One region of the Mycobacterium toneyamaense genome, then DNA from elsewhere that is predicted to be linked to it. Evidence: riboswitches for the same ligand, from Rfam matches in the RefSeq annotation. Region 1 holds a riboswitch; the other holds the start of a gene.
The links. A riboswitch is a leader RNA that binds a small molecule or an ion and turns the genes downstream of it on or off. The one in region 1 is predicted to bind cobalamin.
Positions count from the first base shown of each region.

Region 1 (4,638 bases):
TCACGACGTTCCTGCACCAGCAGCGGACCAGCCTGTCCGGCGGGCCGAAGCCCGAGCCGGTCAAGCAGCCGAAGCTGCCGCCGCCCAATGCGGTCATCAGCATCACGCCGGGCCAGATTCGGCACTACGCCGATGTCGGCGGCGACCACAACCCGATCCACACCAGCTCGATCGGCGCCAAGCTGTTCGGCTTCCCGACCGCTATAGCGCACGGGATGTTCAGCGCTGCAGCGGTTCTGGCCAACATCGAAGGCCAGCTACCCGATGCCGTTCGATACTCCGTGAAGTTCGGCAAGCCCGTGCTGCTGCCGGCCAAGGTGGGGCTGTACGTCGAGCCCATCGACGGCGGCTGGGAGCTGGCGCTGCGCAACCTGTCGAAGGGTTACCCGCACCTGACGGCGACGGTCACCGAGCTGTAGCTCTCGTCGCGCGCCCGGGCGTCTCGGCTCTCCTGCGGCACTTGTGATTTGGAGCCGTCAACTTTCCATGACCCGTCGGGAAAGTTGACGGCTCCAGCCGAAACATGTTGGGAGACCGGGCTCAAAGCTCGCAATCAACGTGACGTTGATCGAGTAGGTTCAGTGGATTCTCGCGACCTACCTCGGGCTCGGCGACCCAGGCGGGAGGAGGTGGACCACCGGGCGGCCGGTGTCGTCGACCGTGACCCGGGCCGCAACACCGTAGACCGACGAAATCAGCTCAGCGGTAAGGACTTCGGCGGGTGCCCCGGCCGCGACAACCCGCCCTTTGTCGAGCACGACCAGCCGGTCGCAGAACAACGCCGCCAGCGTCAGGTCGTGCAGCGTCACCACCGCCGTCACCGGCAGCGCGCGGATCAGCGCCATCAGCTCAAACTGGTGCCGGATATCAAGGTGGTTGGTGGGCTCGTCGAGCAGCAACTCGCGGGGCTCCTGGGCCAGCGCCCGGGCGATCTGCACCCGCTGCTGCTCACCACCGGACAGCGTGCGCCAATCCCGGTCGCGCAGGGCTGTCGTCTCGGTCTGGTGCAGGGCGCGCTCGACGGCGCGGCAGTCGGCCTCGGTGTCACCAGACCAGATGCCGCGGTGCGGAATTCGGCCCAGCCGCACGATCTGGCCGACGGTCAGGTCGAGCTCGGTGCTGACCTGCTGCTCGACCACCGCGACCCGTTGCGCCACCGCGCGACGACGATGACCGGCGAGCGGACGTCCGTCGAGCAGCACGGCACCAGTGTCGGGATGCCGTAGCCCGGCCAGCAACCGCAACAGCGACGACTTGCCGGCGCCGTTGGGCCCGAGCAGCCCCAGCGTCTCACCGTCGGCCACGACCAGCGACACCCCGTCGATGACGAGCCGACCGCCCGTCGACCAGCTGACGGATTCAGCGGCGAGCCCGCTCGTCATCGAAACCTCCGGCGCCGAGCCAGAATCCACATGAAGATCGGCACACCGACGAGCGCCGTCACCACGCCGACCGGCAACTCCTGCGGCGCGAATACGGTGCGGGCGGCGGCGTCGACCCAGACCATGAAGATGGCGCCGGTGATCGCGGTGACAGGCAACAGCCGGCGGTGCGACGGCCCGACGATCATCCGGGCCGCGTGCGGCAACACCAGCCCGACGAAACCGATTGCGCCGGCGGCGCTCACCAGCACGGCCGTCAGGAGAGCCGTCGTCGCCAACAAGACGGCGCGCACGCGCCGCACCGAGACACCCAGCGCGGCGGCCGCATCATGGCCGAACGCGAACGCGTCCAAGGCATCTGACTGCAGCCAGCAGATGGCCAGGCACGCCGCGCACACCAGACCGCACAGTGCCACCTGAGACCAGCTCGCCCCGGCCAGCGAGCCGAGCAACCAGAACAGCACCCCGCGGGTCTGCTGCGCGTCGGCGGAGGAGAAGACGACCAAGGCGGTCGTTGCCGAAAAGAGCTGAGTGCCGGCGACCCCGGCCAGCACCACCCGGTCCGGCCCGCCGCCGGACACCGCGGCGAGGGCCAGCACGAGCACGAACGCGAGCACCGCACCGACGAACGCCCCGCCCGACAGCGTCAGGGCGCCACCGATCCCCGCGACGACGACCAGCACCGCTCCCGTGGACGCACCGGACGAGATGCCCAGCATGAACGGGTCGGCCAGCGGGTTGCGCATCAGCGACTGCAGGATCGCGCCGCAGATCGCCAGGCCCGCGCCGCAGATCGCGGCGAGCAACGCGCGGGGCAGTCGCAATTCCCAGACGATGCCGTCATCGATCGGCGGGATGTCGGCGGCGCGTCCCCAAAGATGTTGCGCGACGACGGCATACACGTCACCCACGCCGAGGTCGGCCGGCCCGATGACCATGGCCGCCACGATCGACAGCACCAGCCCGACCAGGCCGAGCGCCACCATCCCGGCGGTGCGCACCGCCGTCAGGACTTCCCGCCCAGTCCGAATGCGCGGAGCCCGGACGCGACGGTCTCGACGGCGTCGACGTTGCGCAGCGACGGATCCATCGCGCTGGCCGGCAAGATGATCCACCGCTTCTCCCGCACGGCCTTCAACTTGCTTGCGGCCGGGTCGGTTTCGAGGAACTTGATCTTGTCGGCGACGCTGTCGCCGTCCTTGCCCCGGGTGAGGTCGGCGAGGACCAGCATGTCGGGGTCACGCTGCAGGATGGCCTCCCACGAAATCTCGGGCCACAACTGCCTGCTGTCGGCGAACGCGTTGCGCGCCCCGACCGCGGTGGTGATGATGCCGGGCGCTCCGCAGCAGCCCGCGATGTACGGAGTTCTGGTACCGGCGTACCACCACATCAGGGAGACACCGTCGGCCCTGAGACCGATGGTTGCGGTCGCCATGCGCGCCCGCAACGTCGACACCAGCTTGTCCCCGCGCTCTGAAACCCCGAAAATCCGGGCGACATCGGCGATTTCGGCATACATGTCGTCGAGCGTCAACGCCCGCGCCTGCGGCGCGTCCTGACCGCCGCACTCACTGGAGGACTGATACGTCGGCACCCCGAGGCGCTCGAACCGCTCCCGTGGGGCGACGCCCTGATCGGTGAACGACCAGTCGAACGTCGCATAGACGAAGTCGGGCTTCTCTGCCAGTACCCGCTCGAACGACGGGAAATCCCGGCTCAGCACAGGCACTTTGGCGTTGTCGGCGGCGAGGTCGGGCCGGACGTCATCGCTCCAGGACGCGGTGCCGGCCATCCGGTCGGCGAGCCCGAGCGCCAGGAGCAGCTCGCTGGCCGGCTGGTTGATCGAAACCGCGCGCTGCGGCGGCGATTTCACCGTCACCGTGCGTCCGCAGTTCTGCAGCGTGACGGGATAGCCGGCGGTTCCAGCGTTGACGGTTCCTGTCGCCCGCGGTCCGCTACACGAGCAGACGAGCGAAACAACCAGCGAGACAAGCAGAATGGTACGTCGAGACACGGCGGCGCCTTCCGATCCGGGACTCAGGTCGCGGAGTCCATGCGTGGGCGGGACCTCGCGCCGCCAGGCCGCGAGAACCCGAGCCAGCAGGTCTTCGGACTCGGGATCATCCAGGCCGGAGCGCCTTCCCAGCCCACGTGGGGCCAGTGGCCATTGCTCCGCCTGTCCCCCTTACCGCTGCGCGTCAGTTCCGGTTTCGCACCGGATTCCCTGACCCAACCGCGTTGGGTTCGACTGGCTCGAATCGGACCATACCAGCGCCGTCGCGAACCGTGCCGCCGGCGTGTCGTCCTCTCCTGTGGCACATGCGATTTGGAGTGGTCAACTTTCCTTGACGCGTCAGGGAAAGTTGACGGCTCCCAGCGAAAGGCACCAAGGGAGAGAGCCCCGGGACGGGCTGCCGGTCCGCGAATGTGCGACCAGATCGCCAGAATCGCTGGGAGGGCGATCTGTGTGCACCGTCGCGGCGCCGCGGGAGCGCGAGAAACCTACGACTCGGCGCGCTTGCCCTTCAGGCCGCGCCAGAAGAGGTTGATCATCAGCTCGGTGGCGTCGTTGACGTCGGTGTCGCCGGCACTGACGCGGGACGCGATGGCCTCACCCGCACCCACCAGGGCCACGGCCATCATCTCGAAGTCGCTGTCCGGCTCCGGGTTTCGGGTACCCGCGCTGAGCAGCCGCGCCACCAGGTCGATGATCTTCTCGCGACCCTCACGCACGGTGTGGGCGAACGCCTGCGAGCTGGTGGCCTGCGTGTAGAGCACGATCCACGACGCCCGATTTCGGTCGATGTACGTCATGAACGACAGCACGGCGTTGCGCAGCAGGTCGCGCGGGCTCTGCGCGAAGTTGATGTCCGCGCGGACGGTGTCGACGAAGCGCGTCAGCTCCCGGTCCAGGCACGCCGCGAACAGCTCTTCCTTCGAGCCGTAGTAGAGGTACAGCATCGGCTTGGAGATCTCGGCCTGCGCGGCGATCGCGTCCATCGAGGTCTCGTGATAGCCGTTCACCGAGAACATCTGCACGGCGGCGTCGAGCATCTGCTGTTCGCGGACGGCCCGCGGCAGCCGCTTGGTTCCACCTGCCATCAGATCAGGGTATGCAACGAGCGGCCTACTTCACGCATTTCGCGCCCGGCCCCTTCATGCCCGCCACCCGCAGCACCGACTTGTCGACCTGCGCCTGGTCCAGCTGCCCGGCCTGCACCGCCGCCTCCAGCTTGTCGAGCACGTCCGGGATGCC
Region 1 covers NZ_AP040333.1:254,814-259,451, reverse strand. The annotation lists gene ACZ5IQ_RS01185 (MaoC/PaaZ C-terminal domain-containing protein) at 1-419, shown strand, start outside; gene ACZ5IQ_RS01180 (ABC transporter ATP-binding protein) at 597-1,382, opposite strand; gene ACZ5IQ_RS01175 (FecCD family ABC transporter permease) at 1,379-2,368, opposite strand; gene ACZ5IQ_RS01170 (ABC transporter substrate-binding protein) at 2,389-3,396, opposite strand; cobalamin riboswitch at 3,465-3,650, opposite strand; gene ACZ5IQ_RS01165 (TetR/AcrR family transcriptional regulator) at 3,885-4,484, opposite strand; gene ACZ5IQ_RS01160 (glycoside hydrolase family 3 N-terminal domain-containing protein) at 4,510-4,638, opposite strand, start outside.

Region 2 (4,638 bases), 1.0 Mb from region 1:
ACGTGGACACAGCCACCGAACGTGCCGACTCCTGCACTGACTCCAGCCGGACCAGTGCGGCCTCCAGGTCTGTGCGCCAGACGTTGCGGCCGTCGACGACGCCGGCCACCAACAGCTTGTCCGCGAGACCGGGAATTCCGGCCGTCGGCTGGTCACCGCCGGCGACGAAATCGACTGCGACGCCGTCGATCTGCGTGCGCGCCAGCGCCGGCAGCACACTCCCCAGCTCGCCGAAGTAGGTCGCGACCAGGATCGCCGGACGTTCGGCGGCTGCCGCGAGCGTGGCGTAGGCATACTCGGCCAATTCGGCGGCGTTGGCAGTGCCGTCCAGGATGTCGGTGACCAAGACGGGTTCGTCGATCTGCACCCACTCGGCACCGGCTGCGGCGAGTCGGCCCAGCAGTTCGGCATACAGCGGCAGCAGCTCGCCGAGGCGCCCGATGGGCACCTCGGCGCCGTCGACGGCCTTGCTCAGCGCCAGGAACGTGATCGGCCCGACGATCACCGGCCGGGCCGGAATACCCTGCGCCTGAGCCTCTTTGAGCTCTGCCAGCACCTTGTCCGGATGCAGTGTGAACGTGGTGTCGGGGCCGATCTCCGGGACCAGGTAGTGGTAATTGGTGTCGAACCACTTCGTCATCTCGAGCGGTGCGATGTCCGCCGTCCCGCGAGCCGCCGCGAAATAGCGATCGAGATCATCGGCAATGCCGCCCGCGCGACTCGGCAGGGCGCCGAGCAGTACCGCGGTGTCGAGCATCTGGTCGTAGTAGGAAAACGTATTGACCGGAATGGAATCCAGTCCGGCGGCCGACAACGCGGCGATGGTCTCGCGGCGCAGGCCCGCGGCGATTTCCTCGAGCGCGGCCCGGTCGATCCGGCCCGCCCAATAGCGTTCGACGGCCCGCTTGAGTTCACGGTTCGGACCGATGCGGGGCGCGCCGAGAATGGTTGCGGTGAATGGTGTTGACAACTGACGTCCTTCAAATGCGACGGAAGTGCGCACCGCCCAAGGACATTCATCGAGGACAGCACAAACCGCCCTCGGCGATCAGCCCATTCCACGAGGCGATGCACCGCCGGACGCGGCGCATCCGGCACAGCTGGCAGGTCTTCGGACTCGCAGGCACGCACCCTTCGGGTGCACCTAGTGGCCGTCGCTTCCCAGTCCGATGCGGACCAGTGCGGATGACGGCGGTCGTTCCTGCATACCGCTGCGGGACAGTCCCGGATTCTCACCGGGTTCCCTCTCATGGCGGTTCCCCGCCATTCGACGCCGCAGACACCGAAGCGTCATTGGCAAACCAGCTGCGCCGTGGAGATTACCCTGTCGGGCCCTGTGCCGGGCCCGGACCGCCGCCGTAACCCAACTGCTGTGCGGTGTAGCGGGCGGCGTCGGTGACCGGAACCGCTTGTACCGCAGTGCCGTACGCGCAGATCTCGGTCCACACGTCACCGATCTCGGTGGTGTCGAACCGCATCCCGATGATGGCATTGCCGCCGCGGGCGTGACATTCCTGGAGCAGCCGGCCCATGGCTTCGTTGCGGCTCTCGGCGAGGTTCTTGGTCATGCCCTGCAGCTCGCCGCCGAACATCGCCTTGAACCCGGCGCCCATCTGCGCGAAGGCGTTCCGGGACCGGACGGTGAGGCCGAACACCTCACCGCAGACCCGCTGAATCTCCCACCCGGGCAGGTCATTCGTCGTGACAACCAGCATGCTGCCGCCTTTCTGTGTCGGTATGCCTCGAACTGTAGTGCGCGGCAACCGCAATCGTCAGAGCGCGGCTGCCACGTCCTGTGCCGGTGCGGCCTTCCTGGCGCCACCGAGGTAGCGCTCGACGAGCCCGCCGAACACCAGCCCGATGACCGTCCAGATCAACGCCTGGTCGATCAGCGAGTACCACCGGAACTTCCACAGCAGGTCGGCGTCGAATCCGGGGTAGATCAACTGCCCGGGGGCGTAGACCTTGCCGTCGACGGTGACCGGCGTATCGAAGGTGTTGGTGATCGGCTGCGGCGTCTCGGTGGCGGCGCGCGCGAAGCCGAACTCGCCCGCGTGCTCGACATTGGCGGCCAGATCACCCAGCGACGGCAGCGCCGCCAGCAGACCGCCGTACAGCACGAAGAAGCCGAGCACCGAGATTCCGACGGCACGCGCCCAGCCGACCTTCGCAGACAGCTTGCGCGCGGCGAACACCGCGAGGCCCAGCAGGGCCAGCGACCCCCACACCATTCCCAGGTACAGGAAACCGCGGGCCTCCATGGTGAATTCATGGCCGACAGCGGGCGGGTTCGACGGGTATTTCACGAACGGCAACAGGTACACACCCAGGAAGCCGAAACCGGCGGTGGTCCAGCCCAGCACCTTGGGCCGGACCTGGAACCGGCCGTGCAGTACCAGATACGCGACAGCCACCAGCGCACCCATCGCCACAGAGAACGCGATGATGCCGGTGGCCGCACCGATACCCGACTGGATGGACCGGCTGAACAGCTCGGGCCCGTCCGGCTCGACCGGATGGCCCATGGCCGTGTGGACGGTCGAGAGCACGTTCATGCGGCCGGATTCGTAGTCGATGGCCTTGTCGATGGTGGGTTCAGCAAAAATCCAGGCAAACAGGAACCCCAGAATGCCGGCGATCAGACCGGCGAGGGCTCCGCGCCCGATGACGCGGATTTCCATGAAAGTCCCTTGCGTCAGTGGCAGGGGAAGCCGAGGAAGTGCCGCGAGTCGTGCACCCACTCGTGGACCACGACGGTCTTGCCGAACATCGACATCATGCCCTCGTCGATGCCGACGAGGTAGTACGCCAGCATGGCCAGGAAGATCGTCACGCCCAGCAGCACTGCCACTCGAGTGGCCGAAAGCGCCTTGGTCGATACGCCCGGCTTGGAAACCGCAATACTCGTCATGGTCAAACCTCCTACGGGGTCACGCGCCCCTACATTGTTCGGTTCTGCACGACGGCGAAAGATCTGACTCGCCGCAGAGGGCTCACAGTGGCGCAACCGTGCCGGATTCTCACCGGCTTCCATGCACCGTCGTAACGGGATCAAGATACACCGAACCGTTTCCCGTCCGCGCAGATCCGTAGGGACTTCCCTTATATCCGTGGCACCGCCGGGCGCTTAGCGTCGATCTCGACCCCCTGCACAGCGACGGAAAGGCACTGCGATGTTGTTCGCCACCACGGCCAGATTGGTCTGCACAGTCGCCACCGCCGCCACGCTCGCGGTGGCCGGATGTGGCACCGCCGGCCACAGTTCGAACTCGAGCGCGGGCACGGCCGGAGCGACCGCCGCGGCCGGCAACAGCGGCGCCGGCGACTTCTGCACACTCGACGCGAAGCTGGTCGCCCGCAAGCTGCGCGACATGAACTCGGCATTCGGCAGCGGTGCGGCAAACCAGAGCCAGATCGTCGACGACCTGCTCAAGGACGCGCCCGTTACGCAGGGCGAACTCATCGCCGCGGCGCCCGCCGAACCGCATCGCTACCTCGAAGACCTCGCCGATCCCAACAAGATGGACGCGATGCTCGACAACATGAAGGCGCTCAACGACTGGGCGCTCAAGAACTGCGATGCGAAGTACCGCCCGCTGTTCGAAGAGCACGGGAAACTCGTCGGCTGACCAAACGGAAAAGCCCCCGACGAATCGGGGGCTTTTCACGTTGGCTGACTACTCCGAGGCAGTCGCAGCGGCCTCGGCCAGGTCGGCCGATTCCTTGCGACGGCCGGCGAACGTGAACACCGCATCCTCGGTGTTGTTGCTCTCGCCGTCCCAGTTGTCGACGTCCACGGTGACCAGCTGACCGGGGCCGACCTCCTCGAAGAGAATCTTCTCGGAGAGCTGGTCCTCGATCTCGCGCTGGATGGTCCGACGCAGCGGGCGGGCACCCAGGACCGGATCGAAGCCGCGCTTGGCCAGCAGTGCCTTGGCCTTGTCGGTCAGCTCCATCTCCATGTCCTTGGCCTTGAGCTGCTTGGACACCCGGCCGATCATCAGGTCGACCATCTGGATGATCTCGTCCTGCGTCAGCTGGTGGAACACGATGATGTCGTCGATACGGTTCAGGAACTCCGGGCGGAAGTGCTTCTTCAGCTCGTCGTGCACCTTGAGCTTCATCCGCTCGTAGTTGTTCTCGCCGCCACCCTGGGTGAAGCCGAGGCCAACCGCCTTGCTGATGTCGCTCGTACCGAGGTTCGAGGTGAAGATCAGCACGGTGTTCTTGAAGTCGACAGTGCGACCCTGACCGTCGGTCAGGCGGCCGTCCTCGAGAACCTGCAGGAGGCTGTTGTAGATCTCCTGGTGGGCCTTCTCGATCTCGTCGAACAGCACCACACTGAACGGCTTGCGGCGCACCTTCTCGGTGAGCTGGCCGCCCTCTTCGTAGCCGACGTAGCCCGGAGGGGCACCGAACAGCCGCGACGCGGTGAAGCGGTCGTGGAACTCACCCATGTCGATCTGGATGAGCGCGTCGTCGTCGCCGAACAGGAACTCGGCCAGCGCCTTCGACAGCTCGGTCTTACCGACGCCGGACGGGCCGGCGAAGATGAACGAGCCCGACGGACGCTTCGGGTCCTTCAGGCCGGCGCGGGTACGCCGGATGGCCTTCGAGACCGCCTTGACGGCGTCGACC
Region 2 covers NZ_AP040333.1:5,383,382-5,388,019, forward strand. The annotation lists gene metE (5-methyltetrahydropteroyltriglutamate--homocysteine S-methyltransferase) at 1-970, opposite strand, end outside; cobalamin riboswitch at 1,086-1,293, opposite strand; gene ACZ5IQ_RS26105 (YbjQ family protein) at 1,320-1,715, opposite strand; gene ACZ5IQ_RS26110 (CbtA family protein) at 1,773-2,681, opposite strand; gene ACZ5IQ_RS26115 (CbtB domain-containing protein) at 2,696-2,911, opposite strand; adenosylcobalamin (AdoCbl) riboswitch at 2,960-3,044, opposite strand; gene ACZ5IQ_RS26120 (hypothetical protein) at 3,174-3,629, shown strand; gene clpC1 (ATP-dependent Clp protease ATP-binding subunit) at 3,678-4,638, opposite strand, start outside.
Region 2: linked by a shared signal. The riboswitch ahead of ACZ5IQ_RS26115 (CbtB domain-containing protein) and the one ahead of ACZ5IQ_RS01170 (ABC transporter substrate-binding protein) in region 1 are both predicted to bind cobalamin.